3 regions of the Modestobacter versicolor genome follow, and region 3 is predicted to be linked to each of the others. Evidence: riboswitches for the same ligand, from Rfam matches in the RefSeq annotation. Region 3 holds a riboswitch; each other region holds the start of a gene.
What was found. A riboswitch is a leader RNA that binds a small molecule or an ion and turns the genes downstream of it on or off. The one in region 3 is predicted to bind cyclic di-AMP.
Positions count from the first base shown of each region.

Region 1: linked by a shared signal. The riboswitch ahead of FHX36_RS17255 (C40 family peptidase) and the one ahead of FHX36_RS07125 (C40 family peptidase) in region 3 are both predicted to bind cyclic di-AMP.
Region 2: linked by a shared signal. The riboswitch ahead of FHX36_RS01460 (LysM peptidoglycan-binding domain-containing protein) and the one ahead of FHX36_RS07125 (C40 family peptidase) in region 3 are both predicted to bind cyclic di-AMP.

Region 1 is NZ_JACIBU010000001.1:3,529,296-3,533,297, forward strand. Features, by position in the region: gene FHX36_RS17240 (FAD-dependent oxidoreductase) at 1-1,404, opposite strand, end outside; gene FHX36_RS17245 (GNAT family N-acetyltransferase) at 1,401-1,871, opposite strand; gene FHX36_RS17250 (hypothetical protein) at 1,868-2,407, opposite strand; cyclic di-AMP (ydaO/yuaA leader) riboswitch at 2,561-2,729, shown strand; gene FHX36_RS17255 (C40 family peptidase) at 2,746-3,858, shown strand; gene FHX36_RS17260 (DUF3817 domain-containing protein) at 4,000-4,002, shown strand, end outside.
Region 2 is NZ_JACIBU010000001.1:314,543-318,544, reverse strand. Features, by position in the region: gene treY (malto-oligosyltrehalose synthase) at 1-1,719, shown strand, start outside; cyclic di-AMP (ydaO/yuaA leader) riboswitch at 1,921-2,080, shown strand; gene FHX36_RS01460 (LysM peptidoglycan-binding domain-containing protein) at 2,084-2,692, shown strand; gene FHX36_RS01455 (ABC transporter permease) at 2,737-3,948, opposite strand.
Region 3 is NZ_JACIBU010000001.1:1,470,967-1,474,968, reverse strand. Features, by position in the region: gene FHX36_RS07135 (DEDD exonuclease domain-containing protein) at 1-987, opposite strand, end outside; gene FHX36_RS07130 (hypothetical protein) at 1,176-1,574, shown strand; cyclic di-AMP (ydaO/yuaA leader) riboswitch at 1,705-1,893, shown strand; gene FHX36_RS07125 (C40 family peptidase) at 1,913-3,004, shown strand; gene FHX36_RS07120 (M48 family metallopeptidase) at 3,101-4,002, shown strand, end outside.

The sequences.
Region 1 (4,002 bases), 2.1 Mb from region 3:
GGCCACCGGCCAGGAGAGGTCGCCGTGGAAGATGTGCCCGCCCGGCATGGCCAGCGAGGCCTCGACGTCCAGCGGTGAGGACGCCTGCAGGCACGGCCGGCCCTCGGCGTCCCGGGCCAGGCAGTCGGCCAGCGGCTCGGTCAGGTGCTCGTCGAGCTGGGCGACCACCCGGCGCACCGCCTCCTCCCGGGTGCCCACCGGGTCGGCGGCGTACAGCTCGGCGGGGGTGTGCAGCCCGAAGAGGGTCAGGGTGTGCAGCCCGGTGCCGCCGACGATCGACGGGTCGGTGAGCGAGTGGCAGTACACCTCGAACGGGACGACGTCGGGCAGCTGCCCGGCGGCCGCCTGGGCGTACGCGGCGTCGATCCGGGCAGCGCCCTCGTCGACGTGCACCGTGCCGCTGAACACCTGGCGCGGGTCGGCGCCCGAGCGCAGCCCCGGGAGCCGGCGCAGCACCATGTTGACCTTCAGCTGCGACCCCGACGGCCGGGCGCCCGGCGCTGCCCCGACCAGCTCGTCGAGCACCGCGGGCGCCGCCCCGCTCACCGCGTACCCGCCGTCCGCGGCGGCCGCGGTGCCCTCGGCGTCGGTCCAGTGCACCGTGACGCCGTCGGCCCGGGTCTCGATGCGGGTGACCGTGGCGCCGGTGACCAGCTCCGCGCCGGCCGCCCGGGCAGCGGTGGCGAGCGCCCCGCTCACCGATCCCATGCCGCCCACCGGCACCCGCCAGCGGCCGGTCCCGTTGCCGACGAGGTGGTACAGGAAGCAGCGGCCGGCCAGCCCGTCGGCGGCGTGCACGTCGGCGAACGTGCCGATCAGGCCGTCGGTGAGCGCGATGCCGCGCACCTCGTCGTCGGCCAGGTGGTCGGCGACCACGTCGGCCAGCGGGCGCTCGCGCAGGTCGTGCCAGATACCCGGGTCGCGCAGCCGGGCCGCCAGCTGCGCCGCGCTGGGCAGCGGCTCGGTCAGCGTCGGGGCCAGGTCCTCGGCGAGGGTGGCCAGCCGGCCGTAGAACCGCTGCCACCCGGCCAGCTCGGCGTCGGAGCCGGTGAGCTCGCGGAACGACGCGGCGGTGGCCGGCCCCTCGTCCCGTTCCACCAGCAGCGTGCGGTGCCGGCCGTCGCGCACCAGCGGGGTGGCCGAGGCGACCGACCGGTCCAGCAGCCGCACCGGCAGGGCCAGGTCGCCGACGATCCGGTCGGGCAGCAGGCTGACCAGGTAGGAGTACGCGGACAGCCGGACGTCGACCCCCGGGAACACCTGCTGGCTGACCGCCGCGCCACCGAGCACGTCGCGCCGCTCCAGCACCAGCACCGACCAGCCGGCGCGGGCCAGGTAGGCCGCCGCGGTCAGGCCGTTGTGGCCGCCGCCGACGACCACGGCGTCGTACCGGGCGGCGGTCACGCCAGCTCCCGGGCGAAGAAGACCGCGTACGGGTCGTCGGCGCCGACGTAGTGCCCGAAGGCCTCGACCGGCCGGTAGCCCGCCGACGTGTAGAGCGCGACCGCCTCCGGCTGCCGCACCCCGGTCTCCAGCCGCACCGTCGTCCACCCCCGGCGCAGCGCCTCGGCCTCCAGACCGGCCAGCAGCAGGCGGGAGACGCCGCGGCCGCGCGCGGCCGGGACGACGTACATCCGCTTCACCTCCGCCTCGCTGCCGCCGAGGGGGCGCAGCGCACCGCAGCCGATCGGCGTGCCGTCGTCGTCCCGGGCCACGAGCACCACCGCGACGTCCGCGGCGGAGGGCGGCACGCCGGGCTCGCCGGCGCCGTCGTAGCGGAGGCGCACCTCGGCCTGCTGGGCGGCGGTCAGCTCCTGGACGGCGGGGTCGTCCCACGCGGCGGTGGTGAGGTGCGGCACACGCCCGATCATCCAGGGGCGGGGTGCACCTGCTGCAGCAACCCCCAGACGAAGCAGGCACGGGTGCCGTCGGGGAGGTGGACCTCCCAGCGGGTCACCACACCGGGGTCGACGTCGACCGCCCCGTCCAGCGCGGAGACGTCCTCGACGACGTGCTCCCACACCCGGAGCCCGGCACCCGCAGGCGGCACCGGTGAGCCCGGGGCGCGGACCAGCTGCTCGTGCAGCACCGGCCCCGCGGGGTCGGAGAGCACCTCCCACCACAGGTGCGGCCACAGCGGCAGCGGCCACCGCCGGACCTCGAGGTCCAGGTCGCCGAAGCGACGGTCCTCACGTTCTTCCGGCGGGCCGAGCACCGCGGTGCGCAGATCGACCCCGCGCGGCGCTCGCTGTGCGTGGTGGAGTGCTTGCCAACGAGTGTGGGCGGCATGGGCCTCGGCGCGGTCGGCACCCAGCCTGGGCAGCGCGTCCGCGACCAGGTCAGGTCGCGTGTCGGCCATCCGGCGCAGCAGCACGAGGCAGAACTCCCGCCGCGCCAGGCCACGCACCCGGCGAGCCTGTCACGCCGCGTGAGCGTGTCGGAGCACACGCCAGGAGTTTCTGCACAAATCCCACCGAGCCGTTTGTCATCTCCAGCTACCCCACCTACGGTGGGCGACGGTCCGGACGGGCAACGCAGCCACCCACCCGGGTGACGACCGTCAGGACCGCCGCCGAACCACACCGCCCCGCAGCGTCACCGCGGGCCGTGGACCGGGGACCCACCGCAGCACTGGGGTGAAGCAGCAGACCCTCCCAGGGGGGCGCGCCGCCGGGTGTCTTCCCACCCGAACCCGTCAGCTAACTCGGTAGGCGGCAGGTGGAAGAAAGGACACACCCGCCGAACATGGCGAGTTCGCACCGCTCTGCCCGTCGTGGCCGCACCGGCCGTCGGGCCCTCCTCACGCTCGCCGTCGCCGGCGGCGTCGTCCTGGCTCCGCTGCCGGCCGCTGCCGCGCCGGACCAGCCCACCACCTCGCAGGAGGCCGCCGCGCTCGTCGCCGAGCGCGCCCACGAGCTCGAGGTCGTGACCGAGCGCTTCAACGACGCCCGCGTCCAGTTGGCCGACGCGCAGACCGCCGCCGAGGAGGCCGGCCAGCAGGCCGAGACCGCCAAGGCCACCGTCGCCACCGCCCGCGGCCAGGTCGTCGAGGTGGCGCGCAGCGCCTACACCGGCGACAGCCTGAGCACCCTGCAGGCGATGCTGAGCAGCGACTCCGCCGACGAGCTGCTCGACCGGGTCGGCACCCTCGGCACCATCGCCGACCACAACAACGAGCTGCTCGCCGCGGCGCAGCAGGCGACCGAGGACGCCGAGGCGGCCGAGGCCGCCGCGGCCCGGTCGACCGCCGACGCCCAGGCCCTCGTCGACCAGGTCACCGCGCAGCAGGCCGACCTGAACTCCCAGATCGCGGAGTACCAGGCGCAGTACGACCGGCTCTCGGCGCAGGAGAAGGAGGCGGCCCTGGCCGCCGCCGCAGCCGCGCACGCCGCCGAGGCCGCCCAGGCCACCGAGCGGTCGACCCCGGCCGCCTCGCGGGCCGACCGCCCGCAGGCCGCCGGCTCCGCCCCCGCCCCGGCCGCCGCGGCTCCGGTCGTGGCCGGCAGCGGCGCCGCCGCCACCGCGGTCAGCACGGCGATGGCGCAGATCGGCAAGCCCTACGTCTGGGCGGCAGCCGGTCCGAACAGCTTCGACTGCTCCGGCCTCGTGCAGTACGCCTACGCCGCCGCCGGCGTCTCGCTGCCGCACTCGAGCCGGTCGCAGGCCGCCGCCGGTCAGGCCGTCTCCCGCGACCAGCTGCAGCCGGGCGACATCCTCGCCTTCTACAGCCCGGTCAGCCACGTCGGCATCTACATCGGCAACGGCCAGATGGTGCACGCCCCGACCTCCGGTGACGTGGTCAAGGTCGTCGACATCGACTACATGGGCTCGATCACCGCGATGCGCCGCGTCGGGTAAGACCCAGCACGTCGCACGTCGCACGGTGCCCCGGTCGCCCCTGGTGACCGGGGCACGGTGCTGCCCGGGGCGCGAGCCAGCTCACACAGGCCGGCCCGGCACCATGGACCCACCCCGCCGGACGCCTGACCGAGGAGCGCCATG
Region 2 (4,002 bases), 1.2 Mb from region 3:
CGCCGGTTCTTCGCGATCAACACCCTCGCCGGGCTGCGGGTGGAGGACCCCGAGGTCTTCCGGGCCACCCACGCGCTGGTCGTGGAGCTGGTGGGGTCCGGCGCGGTCGACGCGCTGCGGATCGACCACCCGGACGGGCTGGCCGACCCGAAGGGCTACCTGGACCGGCTCGCCGAGGCCACCGGCGACCGGTGGACCGTGGTGGAGAAGATCCTCGAGCCGGGCGAGGAGCTGCCGGGCAGCTGGCGGACGGCCGGGACGACGGGCTACGACGCGCTCACCGAGGTCGACGGCGTGCTCGTCGACCCCGCGGGCGAGGCCCCGATCACCGCGCTGGACACCGAGCTGGCCGGCCACCGGGTCGACTACGCGCAGCTGGTGCACGACTGCAAGCGCGAGGTCACCGACGGCATGCTCGGCTCGGAGGTGGCCCGGCTGCACCGCATCGTCGGCGAGCTGCCGGGCGTGCCGGCCGAGCAGGTCACCGAGGGGCTGGCCGAGCTGCTCGCCAGCTTCCCGGTCTACCGCAGCTACCTGCCCGACGGCCGCGAGCACCTGGACGAGACGGTGGCCGCGGTCAAGCTCCGCCGTCCCGACCTCACCGCCGCCGTCGACGCGCTGCACCCGCTGCTGGGCACGGCCGGCACCGAGCTGGCCACCCGGTTCGAGCAGACCTCCGGGCCGGTGATGGCCAAGGGCGTCGAGGACAGCGCCTACTACCGGTGGTCGCGGTTCGTGGCGCTCAACGAGGTGGGCGGCGACCCGGCACGGTTCGGGACGACGGTCGAGGCGTTCCACGCCGCGCAGCAGCACCGCCAGGAGGTCAAGCCGGCGTCGATGACGACGCTGTCCACCCACGACACCAAGCGCAGCGAGGACGTCCGGTCGCGGCTGGCCGTGCTGGCCGAGCTGCCCACCGAGTGGGCCGGCCTGGTGCGCGGCTGGACCGGCCGGCACCCGCTGGCCGACCGGTCGCTGGCGCACCTGGTGTGGCAGAACCTGGTCGGCGCCTGGCCGCTGTCCCGGGAGCGGGCGCACGCCTACGTGGAGAAGGCGGCCCGCGAGGCCGGCACCTCGACCACCTGGACCAACCCGGTGCAGGAGTTCGAGGACCAGCTGCACGCCCTGGTCGACGCCGCGTTCGACGACGCGACGACGCACGCGGAGATCGAGCAGTTCGTCGCCCGGATCGCGCCGTTCGGGTACTCGAACTCGCTGTCGCAGAAGCTGCTGCAGCTGACGATGCCCGGCGTCCCGGACGTCTACCAGGGCACCGAGCTCTGGGACTTCTCGCTGGTCGACCCGGACAACCGCCGCCCGGTCGACTACGACCAGCGGCGCAGCCTGCTGGCCCGGCTGGACGAGGGCTGGGTGCCGCCGGTCGACGAGACCGGGGCGGCCAAGCTGCTGGTGGTCTCCCGCGCGTTGCGGCACCGGCGCGACCACCCGGAGGCGTTCACCGGCTACACCCCGGTCGAGGCCACCGGCGCGGCCGCCGACTGCGTGGTCGCCTTCGACCGCGGCGAGGTGGTCACCGTCGCCACCCGGCGCCCGGTGCACCTGGCCGAGGCCGGGTGGGGCGAGACGGCCCTGCACCTGCCGACCGGTGCGTGGCAGGACCTGCTCACCGGCGGCCGGGTCGTCTCGACGGCCGGCGGGGCCCCGCTGGCGGAGGTGCTCGCCCAGCTGCCGGTCGCCCTGCTCGTCCGGGAGCACTGAGGAACGGCACACGGACGGTCACGGGCCGGGGACGCTGCGGCGTTCCCGGCCCGGCCTGTCGGCGGCCGTCCTGCGGGTATGCCCGAGCCCGCTCGCGCAGCGGCTGCGGAACCGGGCGGTCTCGTTGACAGTGGTGCGCGTGCCCGGGCCACACCGGACGGGCACGAGGCACCGGACCGCCCAACCCCGTCCGCCGGTCGCCTGACTCCCGAGTCGAACCAGGACGGGGGCGGGGGAACCACTTCTCCGACGCGTCCGCGCGTCTCGGGGTGAAGCCGCGCCGTGCGCTCCACGCACGGCGGGCCGGGCACGATCAGCCCGAACCCGACAGCTCACCTCGCCGGCGGTGATCGGAGGATCACCCATGTCCGAGCACACCTCGATGACGCGCGCCCGCACCCTGCTGCGCGGCGGCGCCGTCACCCTCGGCGCAGCCGCCGTCGGCATCAGCGTCCTCGCCGCACCGGCGTCGGCCGCGGAGCACGACTGGAGCGGCGTCGCCCAGTGCGAGTCCGGTGGCAACTGGAGCATCAACACCGGCAACGGCTACTACGGCGGGCTGCAGTTCAGCTCGTCGACCTGGTTGGGCTTCGGCGGCGGCGCGTACGCGCCGCGGGCCGACCTGGCCACACCGGCCCAGCAGATCGAGATCGCCGAGGCGGTCCTGGTCGGCCAGGGCATCGGTGCCTGGCCGACCTGCGGCAAGTACCTGACCGGGGGCAGCACGCCCGCGGCGTCCGCACCGGCCGCCGCGGCACCGGCACCGGCACCGGCTCCCGCACCCGCTCCGGCGGCCGCGGCACCGGCGTCGTCGGGCCAGTCGTCCGGCGGCACGTACACCGTCCGCCGCGGCGACACCCTCGCCAAGATCGCCAAGGCCCACGGCATGACCTGGCGTGAGCTGTACGCGCAGAACCGGTCGACGGTGAAGAACCCGAACACGATCTACGTCGGGCAGCGCCTGGCGCTGTGACGCACTGAGCGAGCGGCCGGGGACGTCCTCCCCGGCCGCTCCGCTCAGAACCGGATCGCGTCGATGACCTTGACCCGGACGGCGATCAGCGCCGGCACCAGCCCGGCGAGCGCACCGACCGCGGTCGCCGCGATCAGCCCCTCCACCGCCGCGGACACCGGGAAGCCCGGGGCGTCGACCAGCGGGATCCCGCCGGCCAGCCACCGCTCCAGCGGCAGGTTCCGCACCACCGCCACCGACAGCGCGACCGCCGCCAGGCCGGCCAGCGCCGTCGCGACGACGCTCTCCAGCACCACCGCGGAGAACACCCGCGCCGACGTCGCCCCGAACGAGCGCCGGACGCCGATCTCCCGGATCCGCTGGCGCACCGTGACCAGGCCGATGTTCAGCACGCCGAGCCCGCCGAGGGCCAGCACCACCAGCCCGGCCGCTCGCACCGCCATCCGCAGCTTGGCGATGGTGCTCTCCAGGTTCTCCGGGTCGGCCCGGAAGGCCTGCACCTCCGCGCCGGGCAGCAGCCGGGCCAGGTCGGTCTGCACCGCCTCGGTGACCGCGTCGGCCTGCGCCGAGGGCACCCACAGCTCGAGGCTGGGCGGTGACCAGTACCCCGCCGAGCCGGTCGCCGCGGCGCCGTCCCCGGCCGACTCGTCGATCCGGTAGGCGGTCGGGTAGCCGGAGTTCCACCTCGCCACCCCGACGATGGTGGCCAGCACCGGCTGCGGCCCGCCGATCACCACGGTCGGCCGGCTGCTCAGGTCGGCCACGCCGAGCATGCCGAGGAAGTCCTCGTTCACCACCAGCGCCGGCGACATGCTCTCCCGGTCGCCGGCCCGGAACCAGCGCCCCTCGACCGGCTGGATCCGGTGCAGCGGCCCGTAGGAGGGCGAGACGCGGATGGTGTCGATCGTCTGGGTGCCGCCGGGCATCCGGTACAGCGCCTGGCCGTAGGCCGTGGTGGCGACCGCCTCCGCCGGCATGCCGTACCGGGCGACCAGTGCGTCCACCCCCGCCTCCCACTCGGCCTGGGGCAGGGTGCCGGTCATCGGGTCGTAGGCCTGCACCGAGATCGTCGCGGTGCGGCCGCCGCTGGCCTCGGCCTGCTCCTGCTGCACCTGGGCGGCCATCTCCCCCAGCGCGGTCACCGTCGTCATCGCCAGCACGGCGAGGAACACCCCGACCAGCGAGAGCAGCACCCGGGCCTTGTGCACCCGGACCTCGCCCCAGGCCTCGGTCACGCTGCCCAGCAGGCCGATCACAGCCCCTCCTCGCTGGCGCTCGTCGGGACCGTGCTCGCCGATGCCCTGCCCCCG
Region 3 (4,002 bases):
CGGCTTGTGCTCGGCGATCAGCCGCAGCTCGCGGACGGCGGCCTCCAGGTCGTGCGCGCAGGGCAGCGCCTCGATCCGCTCGGCCAGGGCGACCATCTCGGTCATCCGGCTGCGCTGCTCGCCGGCGGTGAAGTAGCTGCGGACCCGGCTGCGCAGGTCGGTGGAGGTGCCGACGTACAACGGCTCGTCGCGCGGGCCGCGGAACACGTAGACCCCGGGGCCGGTGGGCACGTGCTCGGCCAGGTGCCGCTTGCGCCGGCGCTGCGGGTCGACCTGGCGGGTGAGGCCGGTCAGCTCCTCCAGCGAGGTGACGCCCAGCGGGCCGAGGCGCTCGAAGAGGCCGTGCAGCACGTCGACGGTGGCCCGGGCGTCGGCCAGCGCGCGGTGGCACGGCTGGGTGGTGGTGGAGAAGAACGGGGCCAGCGTGCCCAGCTTGCAGTTGGGCACCTCGTCGCGGGTGAGCAGCCGCCGGGCCAGGACGGCGGTGTCCACGGAGGCGAAGGCCGGCCACAGGACCCCGCTCGCCTCGCAGGCGGCCTTCAGGAAGCCCAGGTCGAACGGGGCGTTGTGCGCGACGAGCACGGTGCCGCGGGCGAACTCCAGGAAGGCCGGCAGCACCGCGTCGATCCGGGGCGCCGTGGCGACCATCATCGAGGTGATCCCGGTCAGCACGCTGATGTAGGGCGGGATCTCGGTGCCCGGGTCGACCAGCGTCTGGAACTCGCCGACCACCTGGCCGCCGCGCACCTTCACCGCACCGATCTCGGTGATCGCGCTGTCCTTGGGCGAGCCACCGGTGGTCTCCAGGTCGACCACGACGAACGTGACGTCGGCCAGCGGGGTGCCCAGGTCGTCGATGGTCGCCTGGTGGAACCGCGGTCGCTCCACCTCGGCCGGTCGCGGCAGCGCCACGTGCCGCCAGTCCGCGGGTGAACCGGCTGCGGGAGCGGCCGGCGGGAACGGCGGGAGCGAGGGGTGGGACGGCACGCAGCGGACGCTAGGTCGGGGGTCCGACAGTCCCGGGGAGGCCACGCCGGGTGCCGGCGGTGCCCGGTCACCACGCCGCACCGGCCGGCCGGGGGACCGGCGGTGTCCCCGCCGGGCGGTCGAGCGGAACTGTCGGTGGCTGCTCCTAGCGTCCTCGGTGTCGGACGAACGAGAGAAGGAGAGCCGCCGTGCTCATCGACTGCGACACCTGCACCGTCCGCGGTCAGGGCTGCGACGACTGCGTCGTGACCGTGCTGCTGGGCGCCCCGCCGGGCTGGCGCGGGAGCGACCCGACCGTCGTGCCGCTCACCCGTCGCCCGGCCGTGGGGCGCGCTCCTGAGCGCCGCGCCGGGGACCCGGCCACCGGCCATGACCACCACGCTGCGCAGGCAGCCGGTGGCGCGCCCGGCCGTGCCGCCGGTGCCCGTGACGTCCGTCGCGTTGACACCAGCGCCGCGGACGCCTGGTCGGTCGTCGAGCTCGACGAGGTCGAGCGTCGCGCGGTGCAGGCTTTGGCAGACTTCGGCCTGGTCCCGCCGTTGCGTCATCAGGATGCGTCCACGCCGGGAGATCGCCACGTGAGCTGACAAATTCCACAGGTGTGATTTGTCAGGTCTGACCCGTACTCGGGGGTTTGACAGGGCTTCATCTCGATCCGGTCACGGACTTAAGTTCGTCGTGTCCGAACGAGAGGTCGTCACCACTGAGGGTGACCTCGATCGGACACCGCCGAACCGCCAGGCCTCCTCCGGCCGGGTGGACCGGGGACCCACCGCAGCACTGGGGTGAGTTCTCGCGCGCTCCGGGAGACCGGGGCGCACGCGCCGACGACGGCGCGCAGAGATAGGGCGCTTGCTTCCACGCCCGAACCCGTCAGCTAACCCGGTAGGCGGTTCGACTGGAAGAAACGGAGCCCCGCCGAACCGTGGCGAGTCCTCAGCCCTGCCCCCGGCGTGCCCTGCGCGCGTCCGAGTCCGACGCCCGTCCGGCCGGCCCCCGCCGGGCCCTCGGTCGACTCGGCACCGGCCTGCTCCTCGGCACGGCCGCCAGCCTGGCCTTCACCGTCCTCCCCGGCAGCGCCTCCGCCGCGCCGGGTGACGCGACACAGGCGGGCACGGCCGACGAGGCGACGCGACTGGTGGCCACCGCCACCCACGACCTCGAGGTCGTCACCGAGCAGCTCAACGACGCCCGCGAGACGCTGGCCCAGCAGCAGGCCGCCGCCGACGCGGCCGGCCAGGCGGTGGCCGGCGCGCAGGCCCAGCTCGCCGCGCTGGACGCCCAGATGCGGCAGATCGCCCGCAGCGCCTTCACCGGGGAGAACCTCTCCCGGTTCAACGCCCTGATGTCCAGCGGCTCGGCCGACGAGTTCCTCGCCCAGGTCACCACGCTCGACGCGATCGCCGGGCACACCAACGACGTGCTGGCCGAGGTCACCGCCGCCGCCCAGGCCGCCGAGCAGGCCAAGGCCGACGCCGACGCCGCGGCCGCTGCCGCGCAGCAGACGCTGGCCGACGTCACCGCCCGGCAGGACGCCCTGACCGCCGACATCGCCGACTACCAGCAGCAGTTCCAGGCCCTCAGCGTCGTCCAGCAGGAGGAGGTCGTCGAGGAGCACGCCGGCCCGGTGCTGGAGGCCCCGGCGGTGGCGGTCAGCGCCTCGAGCGATGCCGCGCAGGTGGTCATCGACACCGCGATGGCCCAGCGCGGTGACCCCTACGTGTGGGGTGCCGGCGGACCGGACGCGTTCGACTGCTCCGGGCTGACCCAGTACGCCTACGCCGCCGCCGGCATCTCGCTGCCGCACTCCAGCCTGGCGCAGTCCCGGATGGGCACAGCGGTCGCCCGAGCCGACCTGCAGCCCGGCGACCTGGTCTTCTTCTACAGCCCGGTCAGCCACGTGGGCATCTACATCGGCAACGGCCAGATGGTGCACGCCTCCACGTTCGGCAGCCCGGTGCTGGTCACCAGCGTCGACATGTCCGGCTACGTCAGCGCCCGCCGGCTGGTCGGCTGACCCGCGTCCCGCCACCCCAGCGGTGGTGCGGCGGGGCACAGGGAGGCTCCCTAAGCTCCCCAGCGTGCGCACCCCGACCCAGCTGAGCCGGCACGGGTGAGCACGGCGCACCCGTCGGCGCCCGCCCGGCCCACCGCTCGCCGCCCCGCCCTGCTGGTGGCCGTGCTGCTCGGGCTGGCGCTGGCCGTCGTCATCGCCGTCGTCACCCCGTGGGACCTGCTGCCCACCCCGCCCGGCGGCCGCACCCCGGTCGACCCGGCGCAGGCCTTCACCCCGGAGCAGATCGCCCGGGCCGAGGACTTCGTCTCCCAGCTGCGCCCGGCGTCGCTGACCTCGCTGGTGCTCGGGCTGGTGGTCTCCGCGGTCTTCGGGCTCACCCGCGCCGGGGCCGCCACCGCGCGTGCGGTCGCCCGGCCGCTGGGCGGTGGGTGGGGCTGGCAGGTGCTGCTGGGCGGGATCGCCGTCCTGGTCGTCGGCCGGCTGGTCACCCTGCCGCTGGCCGCCTACGCCGAGGTGGTGCGGCACCGGTTCGGGCTGTCCACCCGCGGCTGGGGACTGTGGGCCCGCGACGTCGCCACCTCCACCGGCATCAACGCCGGGCTCACCGCGCTGGGCATGCTCGGGCTGGTGGCGCTGGCCCGGCGTGCCCCGCGCACCTGGTGGGCCTGGGCGGGCGGCGCGGCCGCCGCGCTGGTGGTCATCGGGTCGTTCCTCTACCCGCTGGTGATCGAGCCGGCCTTCAACCGCTTCGAGTCGATGCCCGCCGGCGAGCTGCGCACCGAGCTGTTCGCGCTGGCCGAGCGCAGCGGCACCCCCGTGCAGGACGTCCTGGTGGCCGACGCCTCGCGGCGCACGACGGCCCTGAACGCCTACGTCTCCGGGTTCGGCTCGACCCGGCGGATCGTCGTCTACGACACGGTCCTCGACCAGCTCTCCGACGCCGAGGTCGAGTCGATCGTCGCCCACGAGCTCGGGCACGTCTCCGCCGACGACGTCCT